DNA from 2 places in the Pseudomonas sp. ADAK13 genome. Region 1 is predicted to be linked to the other one. Evidence: predicted binding sites of a transcription regulator. Region 1 holds the regulator's gene; the other holds the start of a gene.
The links. The regulator sigma-54, encoded in region 1, starts transcription at its own class of promoters, with help from an activator protein. The targets are predictions, from matches to a motif close to ANTGGCATNNANNTTGCTNT.

Region 1 (4,943 bases):
ACGGCAACACCACTGACGGCGAAAAAATCGTCTATGACACGGTGAAGCAGATTGCCCAGGCCGGTCGTGCCACCGGTACGAAGATCGGCACGCCGAAGCCGCGCATCGATATGGTTATCCAGCCGAAGCAGAAAGCCGACGCCGCCCAGCCGACGCCGAAAACCGACGCGAAGAAGGCGAATTAATGGCAACCCTGAAAGCCCAGCATCTGGCCAAGGCCTATAAAAGCCGTCAGGTCGTGCGCGACGTCAGCCTGTCGATCGACAGCGGCCAGATCGTCGGCTTGCTCGGCCCCAACGGTGCCGGCAAGACCACCTGTTTCTACATGATTGTCGGCCTGGTTCAGGCCGATCAAGGCCGCGTGCTGATCGACGACCTGGACGTCAGCCACCAGCCGATGCACGGTCGTGCACAGGCGGGTATCGGCTATCTTCCCCAGGAAGCGTCGATCTTCCGCAAACTGTCGGTTTCCGACAACATCATGGCGATCCTCGAGACCCGCAAGGAACTCGACCGCGCCGGGCGCAAGAAAGAGCTGGAAAGCCTGTTGCAGGAATTCCACATCAACCACATTCGCGACAACCTCGGCATGAGCCTTTCCGGCGGCGAGCGTCGTCGCGTGGAAATCGCCCGTGCCCTGGCCACTGCGCCGAAGTTCATCCTGCTGGACGAACCTTTCGCCGGTGTCGACCCGATCTCCGTCGGCGACATCAAGCAGATCATCCATCACCTCAAGGCCAAGGGCATCGGTGTGTTGATCACCGACCACAACGTCCGTGAGACCCTCGATATCTGCGAAACCGCCTACATCGTCAACGATGGACAGCTGATTGCCGAAGGTGACTCTGCCACTATCCTGGCCAACGAACTGGTCAAGGAAGTGTATCTGGGTCACGAGTTCCGCCTGTAAACACGGTGGTATCAGGCCATTCGCCATGGAGCGCGGGAGTCAATAAAAACCTCAGTATTTTTATTGTTACCGCGCTCTAGGCAAAGCCCCCGATATCAGGCATATAATTTGCTTATGTTTGGCGCTCACGCGCCCTGTCGTGGATGGCGCATTGCGCCGGCGAATAAGGTGTTAAGCCCCTGCCATGAAACCATCGCTAGTCCTGAGAATGGGCCAGCAGCTGACGATGACACCGCAGCTGCAACAGGCCATCCGCCTGCTCCAATTGTCGACCCTGGACCTGCAACAGGAAATCCAGGAGGCCCTGGAGTCCAATCCGATGCTCGAACGCCAGGAAGAAGGCGACGACTTCGATAATGCAGACCCGCTGGCCGACAACATCGAGCAAAAACCCAACCCCGACGTACAGGAACCCTCCTACCAGGAAACCGCCCCCACGGTGGACAACCTCGAGGACGGTGAATGGAACGAACGCATTCCCAACGAGCTTCCCGTCGACACCGCGTGGGAAGACGTCTACCAGACCAGCGCCAGCAGCCTGCCCAGCAATGACGATGACGAGTGGGACTTCACCACCCGCACCTCCGCTGGCGAGAGCCTGCAGAGCCATTTGCTCTGGCAACTGAACCTGGCGCCGATGTCCGACACCGATCGCCTGATCGCCGTCACCCTGATCGACTGCATCAACAATCAGGGCTACCTGGACGAGACCCTTGAGGAGATCCTCGAGGCCTTCGACCCGGAACTGGACATCGAACTGGACGAAATCGAAGCCGTCCTGCACCGCATCCAGCAATTCGAGCCAGCCGGTATCGGCGCCCGCAGCCTCAGCGAGTGCCTGCTGTTGCAACTGCGCCAACTGCCGGCCAAGACGCCTTGGCTGGCCGAAGCGCAGCGCCTGGTCACCGACTACATCGACTTGCTCGGCAGCCGCGACTACAGCCAGCTGATGCGCCGCATGAAGCTCAAGGAAGATGACCTGCGCCAGATCATCGAGCTGGTGCAGAGCCTCAACCCGCGCCCCGGCTCGCAGATCGAGTCCAGTGAAGCCGAATACGTCGTCCCCGATGTGATCGTGCGCAAGGACAACGAGCGCTGGCTGGTGGAGCTGAACCAGGAATCGGTGCCGCGCCTGCGGGTCAACCCGCAATATGCAGGGTTTGTACGCCGCGCCGACACCAGCGCCGACAACACCTTCATGCGCAACCAGTTGCAGGAAGCCCGCTGGTTCATCAAGAGCCTGCAAAGCCGCAACGAAACCCTGATGAAAGTCGCCACCCAGATCGTCGAGCACCAGCGCGGCTTCCTGGAATACGGCGATGAGGCGATGAAGCCGCTGGTACTGCACGACATCGCCGAGGCGGTGGGCATGCACGAATCAACGATTTCCCGGGTGACCACGCAAAAATTCATGCATACCCCACGGGGTATTTATGAGCTGAAATACTTTTTCTCCAGCCATGTCAGCACCTCCGAAGGCGGCGAATGCTCGTCCACGGCGATCCGCGCGATCATCAAAAAACTGGTTGCCGCGGAAAATCAGAAAAAGCCGTTGAGTGACAGCAAGATCGCTGGTTTACTGGAGGCACAAGGCATTCAGGTCGCCCGTCGAACCGTCGCCAAGTACCGCGAGTCCCTCGGGATCGCGCCTTCCAGCGAGCGTAAACGTTTGATGTGACGGGCGGGCCATAGCGTTCCAGTGGCAGGCACCCCGGCCTGCCGCTTTATGCACTGGCAACGAAGGAGAAGCTGTATGCAAGTCAACATCAGTGGACACCAACTGGAAGTGACCGAACCGCTGCGCGCCTATATCGGCGAAAAACTCAAACGAATTGAGGGGCATTTCGACAAGATCACCAACGTGCAAGTCATCATGACTGTCGAGAAGCTCAAGCAGAAAATCGAAGCCACCTTGCGTATACCCGGCGGGGAAGTAGTCGCCAATGCCGAGCATTCAGATATGTATGCTGCCATTGACGACCTCACCGACAAGCTGGATCGCCAAATCAAAAAGCATAAGGAAAAGCAGCAGAGTCTTCTTCAAGGCACTGGCCGCTAACACTCCCCACCCATGATTCGACTTGAAACCATCCTGACCCCCGGCCGTTCCCTCGTGAACGTGCCGGGCGGCAGTAAAAAGCGTGCCCTCGAACAAATTGCCAACCTGATCGGCCGCGAAGTGCCCGAGCTGGATACGCAAGCTGTGTATGAGGCACTGATCGCCCGTGAAAAGCTCGGTTCGACCGGCTTTGGCAACGGCATCGCCATTCCTCACTGCCGCCTGCAAGGCTGTGAGTCTCCAGTCAGCGCCCTGCTGCACCTGGACGCCCCCATCGATTTCGACGCCATCGACGGCGCGCCGGTCGACCTGCTGTTCGTTCTGCTGGTCCCGCAAGCTGCCACCGATGCGCACCTGGAACTGCTTCGGCAGATCGCCAGCATGCTCGACCGCAAGGAAGTACGCGACAAACTGCGCAGCGCTCCCAGCAATGAGGCGCTTTATCAGGTTGTACTGGATGAGCAAAACGGGCAGTAATCATGCGTTTGATCATCGTCAGCGGCCGCTCCGGCTCAGGTAAAAGCACGGCTCTCAATGTTCTCGAGGACAACGGCTTCTATTGCATCGACAACCTGCCCGCCGGCCTGCTGCCGGAACTGGCGGAACGTGCACTGATCCATACCGAGTTGGCGCAACCGCTGGTGGCCGTCTCGATCGACGCCCGCAACCTGCCCAGCCACCTCTCCCGCTTCCCTGAACTGCTCGAAGAAGTGCGGGCCAAGCACATCCACTGCGATGTGCTGTACCTGGACGCCGACGAAGAAACCCTGCTCAAGCGCTTCTCCGAAACCCGTCGACGCCATCCACTGAGCAGCCCGCATCGCTCGCTGGCAGAAGCCATCGAGGACGAGACCAAACTGCTGGGCCCGATCATTGACCTGGCCGACCTCAAGATCAACACCACCAGCCTGAACCTGTATCAACTGCGCGATGCGATCAAGCTGCGCCTGCTGAATCAGCCGGAGCCGGGCACCGCGTTTCTGGTGGAGTCGTTTGGCTTCAAGCGCGGCATGCCGGTGGATGCCGACCTGGTGTTTGATGTGCGCTGCCTGCCCAACCCCTACTGGAAGCCGGAACTGCGCGATCAGTCCGGGCTGGACGAACCTGTGGCGGAATATTTGGCGGCGCAGCCGGATGTAGAGGAGATGTTCCAGGATATCTCCAGCTACCTGCTCAAATGGCTGCCGCGTTTTGCGGCCAGTAACCGGGCTTATGTCACCATCGCCATTGGCTGCACCGGCGGCCATCATCGTTCCGTCTACCTGACCGAACGCCTGGGCAAGGTGCTGCAACAAACCCTCAAGAACGTCCAGGTTCGCCACCGCGACCTTAGCTGAAAGGAACACCCCCGCGATGCCCGCTCTGGAAATTGAAATCATCAACAAGCTGGGCCTGCACGCCCGGGCTTCGGCCAAATTCGTCGGCGTCGCCGGCCAGTTCCCTTGCCAGATTCGCGCCGGGCGTACCGCAGAATCCATGGTCGACGGCAAAAGCATCATGGCCATGATGATGCTGGCGGCGGGCAAGGGCACGAAGATTCACTTGAAGACGGAAGGCGAGCAAGAGCAGGAAGCGATGGATGCGCTGGTGGCATTGATCAACAACTATTTTGACGAAGGCGAGTAACACCCTCTGCAGGAGCCGGTTTACCGGCGATGGGCCCACAAGTCTTGCACTGACCTCAGGAACGCCATCGCCGGCAAGCCGACTCCTACAAGGAATTTGGCAGAGTTCTTAGCCCAACGCTGTATCCATCACCATCATCAAACAAAACCCGATACACAGCCCCAGGCTGGCGAGCTTGTCATGGCCATTGCGCCGCGACTCGGGAATCACTTCGTGGGTCACCACCAACAGCATCGCCCCGGCCGCCAGCGCCAACCCCAACGGCAACAGTACCTCCGCCAGGCTTACCAGCCAGGCACACAGCACCGCAAACACCGGCTCCACCAACCCGGACGCCGCGCCAATCAG
Region 2 (4,943 bases), 720 kb from region 1:
TACAAATACCCCGACACATAACGCGCCGGAATGCCCAGGCTGCGGGCGCAGGCGAGGAAGGCGTGGGTGTGGTCCTGGCACACCCCGGCGCGCCCGGCAAAGGCCTTGGCGGCGCAGGTGTCGACTTCAGTGGAGCCCGGCGAATAGGTCATGTACTGGTTCAGCGCGTGCATCAGGTCGATCAACGCACTGCGGTCGCGACGCTGGTGGCAGTGTTTTTCGGCAAAGCTGCGCAGGGCGTCGTCCGGTTCGGTCAACCGGGTGCAGCGCAGGAACGGGAAGGCCGACTGGCTTTCATGCTCGGCCTCGCGCAATTCGTCGATATCCACCTGGCCACGGGCCCCAATGATGATGGCTTCATGGGGTTCGTCCAGGGTCAACACGTGCAGGATATTGCCGAACGGATCCAGTTGCGCCCGCACCGGCCGAGGCAGGTCCAACTGCCAGCTGAGGACGTGCTGGCGCTCGCTGTCATGGGGCGTGAGGCGCAGGTACTGGATGCTGGCACGCACCTGGTCTTCGTAGTGGTAGGTGGTTTCGTGGCTGATGGAAAGTCTCATGCCGCCTCCAGGTAGGAACTGTAAATAGCGTCACCCAGCTCGCGCACGAGTGGGATGAAGTCGGTCAGCCAAGCGTGCAGGCCTTCCTTGAGAATTTCGTCGATGGCGGTATAGCGCAGGCGCGCGTCCATCTCGGCCGCCAGGCGCTGGGCCGGGCGACCGTTGATGCCGGGCAGGCTGCCAAGGATCTGGTCGATCTCTTCACTGCACGCCCGCAGCGAACGCGGGACATCGGCGCGCAGCAGCAACAGCTCGGCGACTTGGCGGGCGCCGGGGGCGTCACGGTAGATTTCGGTGTAGGCCTCGAACGACGACAAGGCCCGCAGCAATGCACTCCACTGATAGTAGGCGTGGGCGGTGCCATCGGTGACCGCTTCGGCCTGGTCGCCGGCCATCTCGTAGCGGGCATCCAACAGGCGCAAGGTGTTGTCGGCCCTTTCGATAAACGTGCCCAGACGAATGAAGCGAAACGCGTCGTTGCGCATGATGGTGCCGTAGGTGGCACCCCGAAACAGGTGGGACCGCTCCTTGACCCATTCGCAGAACCGGCTCATGCCGTAGCGACTCAGGCCTTGCTGGGCGATGTCGCGAATTTCCAGCCAGGTGGCGTTGATGTTTTCCCACATGTCGGCGGTGATTCGCCCACGCACGGCATGGGCACTGGCGCGTGCAGCGCCGAGGCAACTGTAGATGCTGGCCGGGTTGGCAGCATCCAGGGCGAAGAAGTGCAGCAGGCGTTCCGCATGCAGTTCACCGTGGCGCTCGCGGTAATCGTCGAGGGTGCCGGTGATCAGCAGGGGCATCGCCAGTTCATGCAGGCCATCACCGCGCCCGTCCTGGGGCATCAGCGACAGCGAATAACTGACATCGAGCATGCGCGCGAGGTTTTCCGCGCGCTCCAGGTAGCGCGACATCCAATACAAATCCGAGGCAGTTCTACTCAACATATTTCAATCCTCGACCACCCAGGTGTCTTTGGTGCCGCCGCCCTGGGACGAGTTGACCACCAACGAGCCTTCCCGCAGCGCCACACGAGTCAGGCCGCCGGGGACCACACGGGTTTCCTTGCCTTGCAGCACAAACGGGCGCAGGTCGATATGGCGTGGGGCGATGCCGTTTTCGACAAAGGTCGGGCAGGTCGACAGGCACAGCGTTGGCTGCGCGATGTAGGCATGTGGCTTGGCCTTGATGCGTGCACGGAAGGCTTCGATTTCCGCCGCCGAGGCTGCCGGGCCGACCAACATGCCATAGCCACCGGAACCCTGGGTTTCCTTCACCACCAGTTCCGGAAGGTTGGCCAGCACGTGGGACAGTTCGCTGGGATTACGGCACTGGAACGTCGGAACGTTCTTCAGGATCGGCTCTTCATCCAGGTAAAAACGGATCATCTCGGTGACGAAGGGGTACACCGATTTGTCATCCGCTACCCCGGTGCCGATGGCATTCGCCAGTACCACATTGCCCGAGCGATACGCCGCCAGAAGGCCCGGCACGCCGAGCATGGAATCCGGGTTGAAGGCCAGCGGGTCGAGGAACGCGTCGTCGAGGCGGCGGTAAATCACGTCGACCGCCTTGGGCCCGTCGGTGGTGCGCATGAACACACGGTCATCGCGCACGAACAGGTCGGCGCCTTCCACCAGTTCTACACCCATTTCCCGAGCCAGGAACGCATGCTCAAAGAACGCGCTGTTGAAACGCCCAGGCGTCAGCACCACCACACTGGGGTTATCCAGCGGGCTGGAGCTTTTCAGGGTGTCGAGCAACAAGTTGGGGTAGTGATCGATCGGCGCGATGCGCTGGGCGGCAAACAGTTCGGGGAACAGGCGCATCATCATTTTGCGGTCTTCGAGCATGTAGCTGACGCCGCTGGGGGTGCGCAGGTTGTCTTCGAGGACGTAGTAAGTGCCGTCGCCATCGCGTACGAGGTCGACGCCGGAGATGTGGGAATAGATGTCGCGGTGCAGGTCCAGGCCCTGCATCGCCAACTGGTACTGCTCGTTGGCCAGGACTTGCTCGGCGGGGATGATCCCGGCCTTGATGATGCGTTGTTCGTGGTATAGGTCGGCGAGGAACATGTTCAGCGCCTTGACCCGCTGAATGCAGCCGCGCTCGACGATCCGCCATTCACTGGCCGGGATGCTGCGGGGGATCGTGTCGAAGGGGATCAGGCGCTCGGTGCCTTGCTCGTCGCCATACAGAGTGAACGTGATGCCGGCCCGGTGAAACAGCAAATCGGCTTCGCGCCGGCGCTGGGCCAGTAATTCAGGGGGCGTCTCGGCCAACCAGCGGGCGAACTCGCGGTAATGGGGGCGCACCTGCCCTGCCCCGTCGTACATCTCATCATAATAAGTGCGGATCATGCCGTACTCCTTGTCACCCGGACGCAAGAACCATCGCAAGGCCCGTGCCAGCGGCATAAACACTTAAGTATCAATCAGTTGGATATAGGCCCAGGCCATACCGCACCGTCCCGGTGCAGCAAATGCCCGCTGTCATGGGCGGCGCCTCATTGCAATGCAGGCCCTGACTATCAACAGCATAGTCAGAGTTGATTTCACTGCCCGGCAAACCCTGGGGATAATCACCCCCATCATCTGAACAGGACGCGTCCTACAGCTTCATCCATTGCGCACTACCGCTTGTACTGAATCGCTCTCCTCCTTTGCGATCTTCCCTTTGGCCACCCTGCTCGGGTGGCTTTTTTTTGCGCAGGATTTTTCCCGCGCCAGAAACAAAAACGGCCGACCCAAAGGTCAGCCGATACGCTGTGTTGTTGCTCATGTCGCTACATGGGTAACCCACGCACCTCCTGTTTCACGCCCCATCCCTCAATGATCCCGCCCAAGGGCTCGACCACCGCCTCAAAGTCCTGCTCGAAGTCTCCTATGCCGTCGTAGGTGGCGAACATGATTTTGCTCAGTTCCAGGTACCAGGCGCCGTCATCCCGCGCGCTGACCTGGGCATTCAGGGATTCCCCACGAAACCGACCCGCAGCCCGCCGCGCACGTTCCTCATCCGGGAAAATGGCGTAGAACTCGATGGGGTGGAAACGCGAGAAGTCAAAGCCGCCCTCTTTCATGCGGCGCAACACATTGGTGCTGATGTCTTCTTGATAGGCTGTGCTCATGAAACGTCCTCCTCAAACCGATGGATAGACTTTCCGTGCTTCCCAAGGCCCGCGCTGCAAGGGCGCGGGTGTTACGGCAATGACGTCGCCGCCGGGAGACAAGCATGTAGCTGACAAGACCAGACCTTAGCGATTCATTCGCTGATCTCCCTTGCAGAGTAGCGCGAAGCTATCAGCTCCACCAGAGGCTGTTTAAAGACGTACAGGGAATGTTCAGGCGGCGGGAGAAATGTCGAGGATTTGAATACTGTTTTGGTCTTTCAGGCTTTTTACCGTGGGCTCGGCCGTGCGGCCTTCCAGGTCGTTGAGGTCCAGTTCAGCGGCCACTGGGAGCAACTTTGCACGGATCATATGGGCAGCCTCTTCCAGGCTGGGTCTTTCGCCGCAGACGAACTGCTCCACGGACTGCACGCCATGATCATCAACGAAGGTAATTTTCCACGTTTGCATCAGTGCCTCCTCGATAAAACCCATGGGTGGGCTTACCTCTATCTGGACCTTGAGGGCTCGGAATTCGTTCCACTCAAGGCCGGAGGCACCTGATCAGCTGCAGTTACTTCTCAGCGTGTTCTTTCAGGGCTTTCAAGGTGTTGAACGGTGCGTCCACCACGAACTTGTTGGCCAACCACGACGGTACGCTGCCACCTGGCTCGGTGTGCACCTGGTAGGTCACTTCGGTCAGGTTGTCGCCTTTAGGCACCAGTTTCCAGTAGCCGTCGACCTGGGCCACACGCACATAGCCTTTGACTTCAGGCTGGTAGGTCGGCACTTCCAACAGCTTGCGGGTCACCGTGCCGTCGGCGGCCTTGGTGGTGGTGATTTCCAGGATCGAGTCACGATCGGTCACCGGGAACGGTGCCTTGAACTGGGTGTAGGTCCAGCTCTTGTCGCCTTCCTGCTTGAGGAGTTTTTGCGACTTGCATTCGTGGATCCAGGAACAGGCCCCCGCCACGTCTTCCTGCAATGCCTGGATCTTGGCCAGCGGTGCCTTGATGGTGGTCACACCGCGATAAGCCTTGTACTTGGAGCCGGCGATTTCACTCAAGGAGACTTTGATACCGTCTTCATCCTTGGCGGTCTGCCAATCTTCAGCGTGTGCAGCAGCAGCGAACAAAACGCTAAAACCGCACAACACCGCAACTCGTTTCAGTGAACCCATGGTCTTATTCCTTATTGTTGAAGTTCAGTACTTTGAACAGCCCACTAAGCCGCCGTCATCTGTTCCCACCAGCCGATCAACTTGATCGCTTCTTCCT

Region 2: HKK54_RS01645 (circularly permuted type 2 ATP-grasp protein) is a predicted target of sigma-54. The motif match lies at 2,953-2,972, and genes of this name have one in related genera.

Annotation. Positions count from the first base shown of each region.
Region 1 covers NZ_CP052860.1:1,071,777-1,076,719, forward strand. The annotation lists gene lptA (lipopolysaccharide transport periplasmic protein LptA) at 1-185, shown strand, start outside; gene lptB (LPS export ABC transporter ATP-binding protein) at 185-910, shown strand; gene HKK54_RS05120 (RNA polymerase factor sigma-54) at 1,095-2,588, shown strand; gene hpf (ribosome hibernation-promoting factor, HPF/YfiA family) at 2,664-2,969, shown strand; gene ptsN (PTS IIA-like nitrogen regulatory protein PtsN) at 2,982-3,446, shown strand; gene rapZ (RNase adapter RapZ) at 3,449-4,306, shown strand; gene HKK54_RS05140 (HPr family phosphocarrier protein) at 4,323-4,595, shown strand; gene HKK54_RS05145 (ZIP family metal transporter) at 4,704-4,943, opposite strand, start outside.
Region 2 covers NZ_CP052860.1:351,187-356,129, forward strand. The annotation lists gene HKK54_RS01635 (transglutaminase family protein) at 1-560, opposite strand, end outside; gene HKK54_RS01640 (alpha-E domain-containing protein) at 557-1,507, opposite strand; gene HKK54_RS01645 (circularly permuted type 2 ATP-grasp protein) at 1,511-2,920, opposite strand; gene HKK54_RS01650 (ribonuclease E inhibitor RraB) at 3,346-3,687, opposite strand; gene HKK54_RS01655 (hypothetical protein) at 3,901-4,161, opposite strand; gene HKK54_RS01660 (START domain-containing protein) at 4,241-4,846, opposite strand; gene HKK54_RS01665 (YkgJ family cysteine cluster protein) at 4,891-4,943, opposite strand, start outside.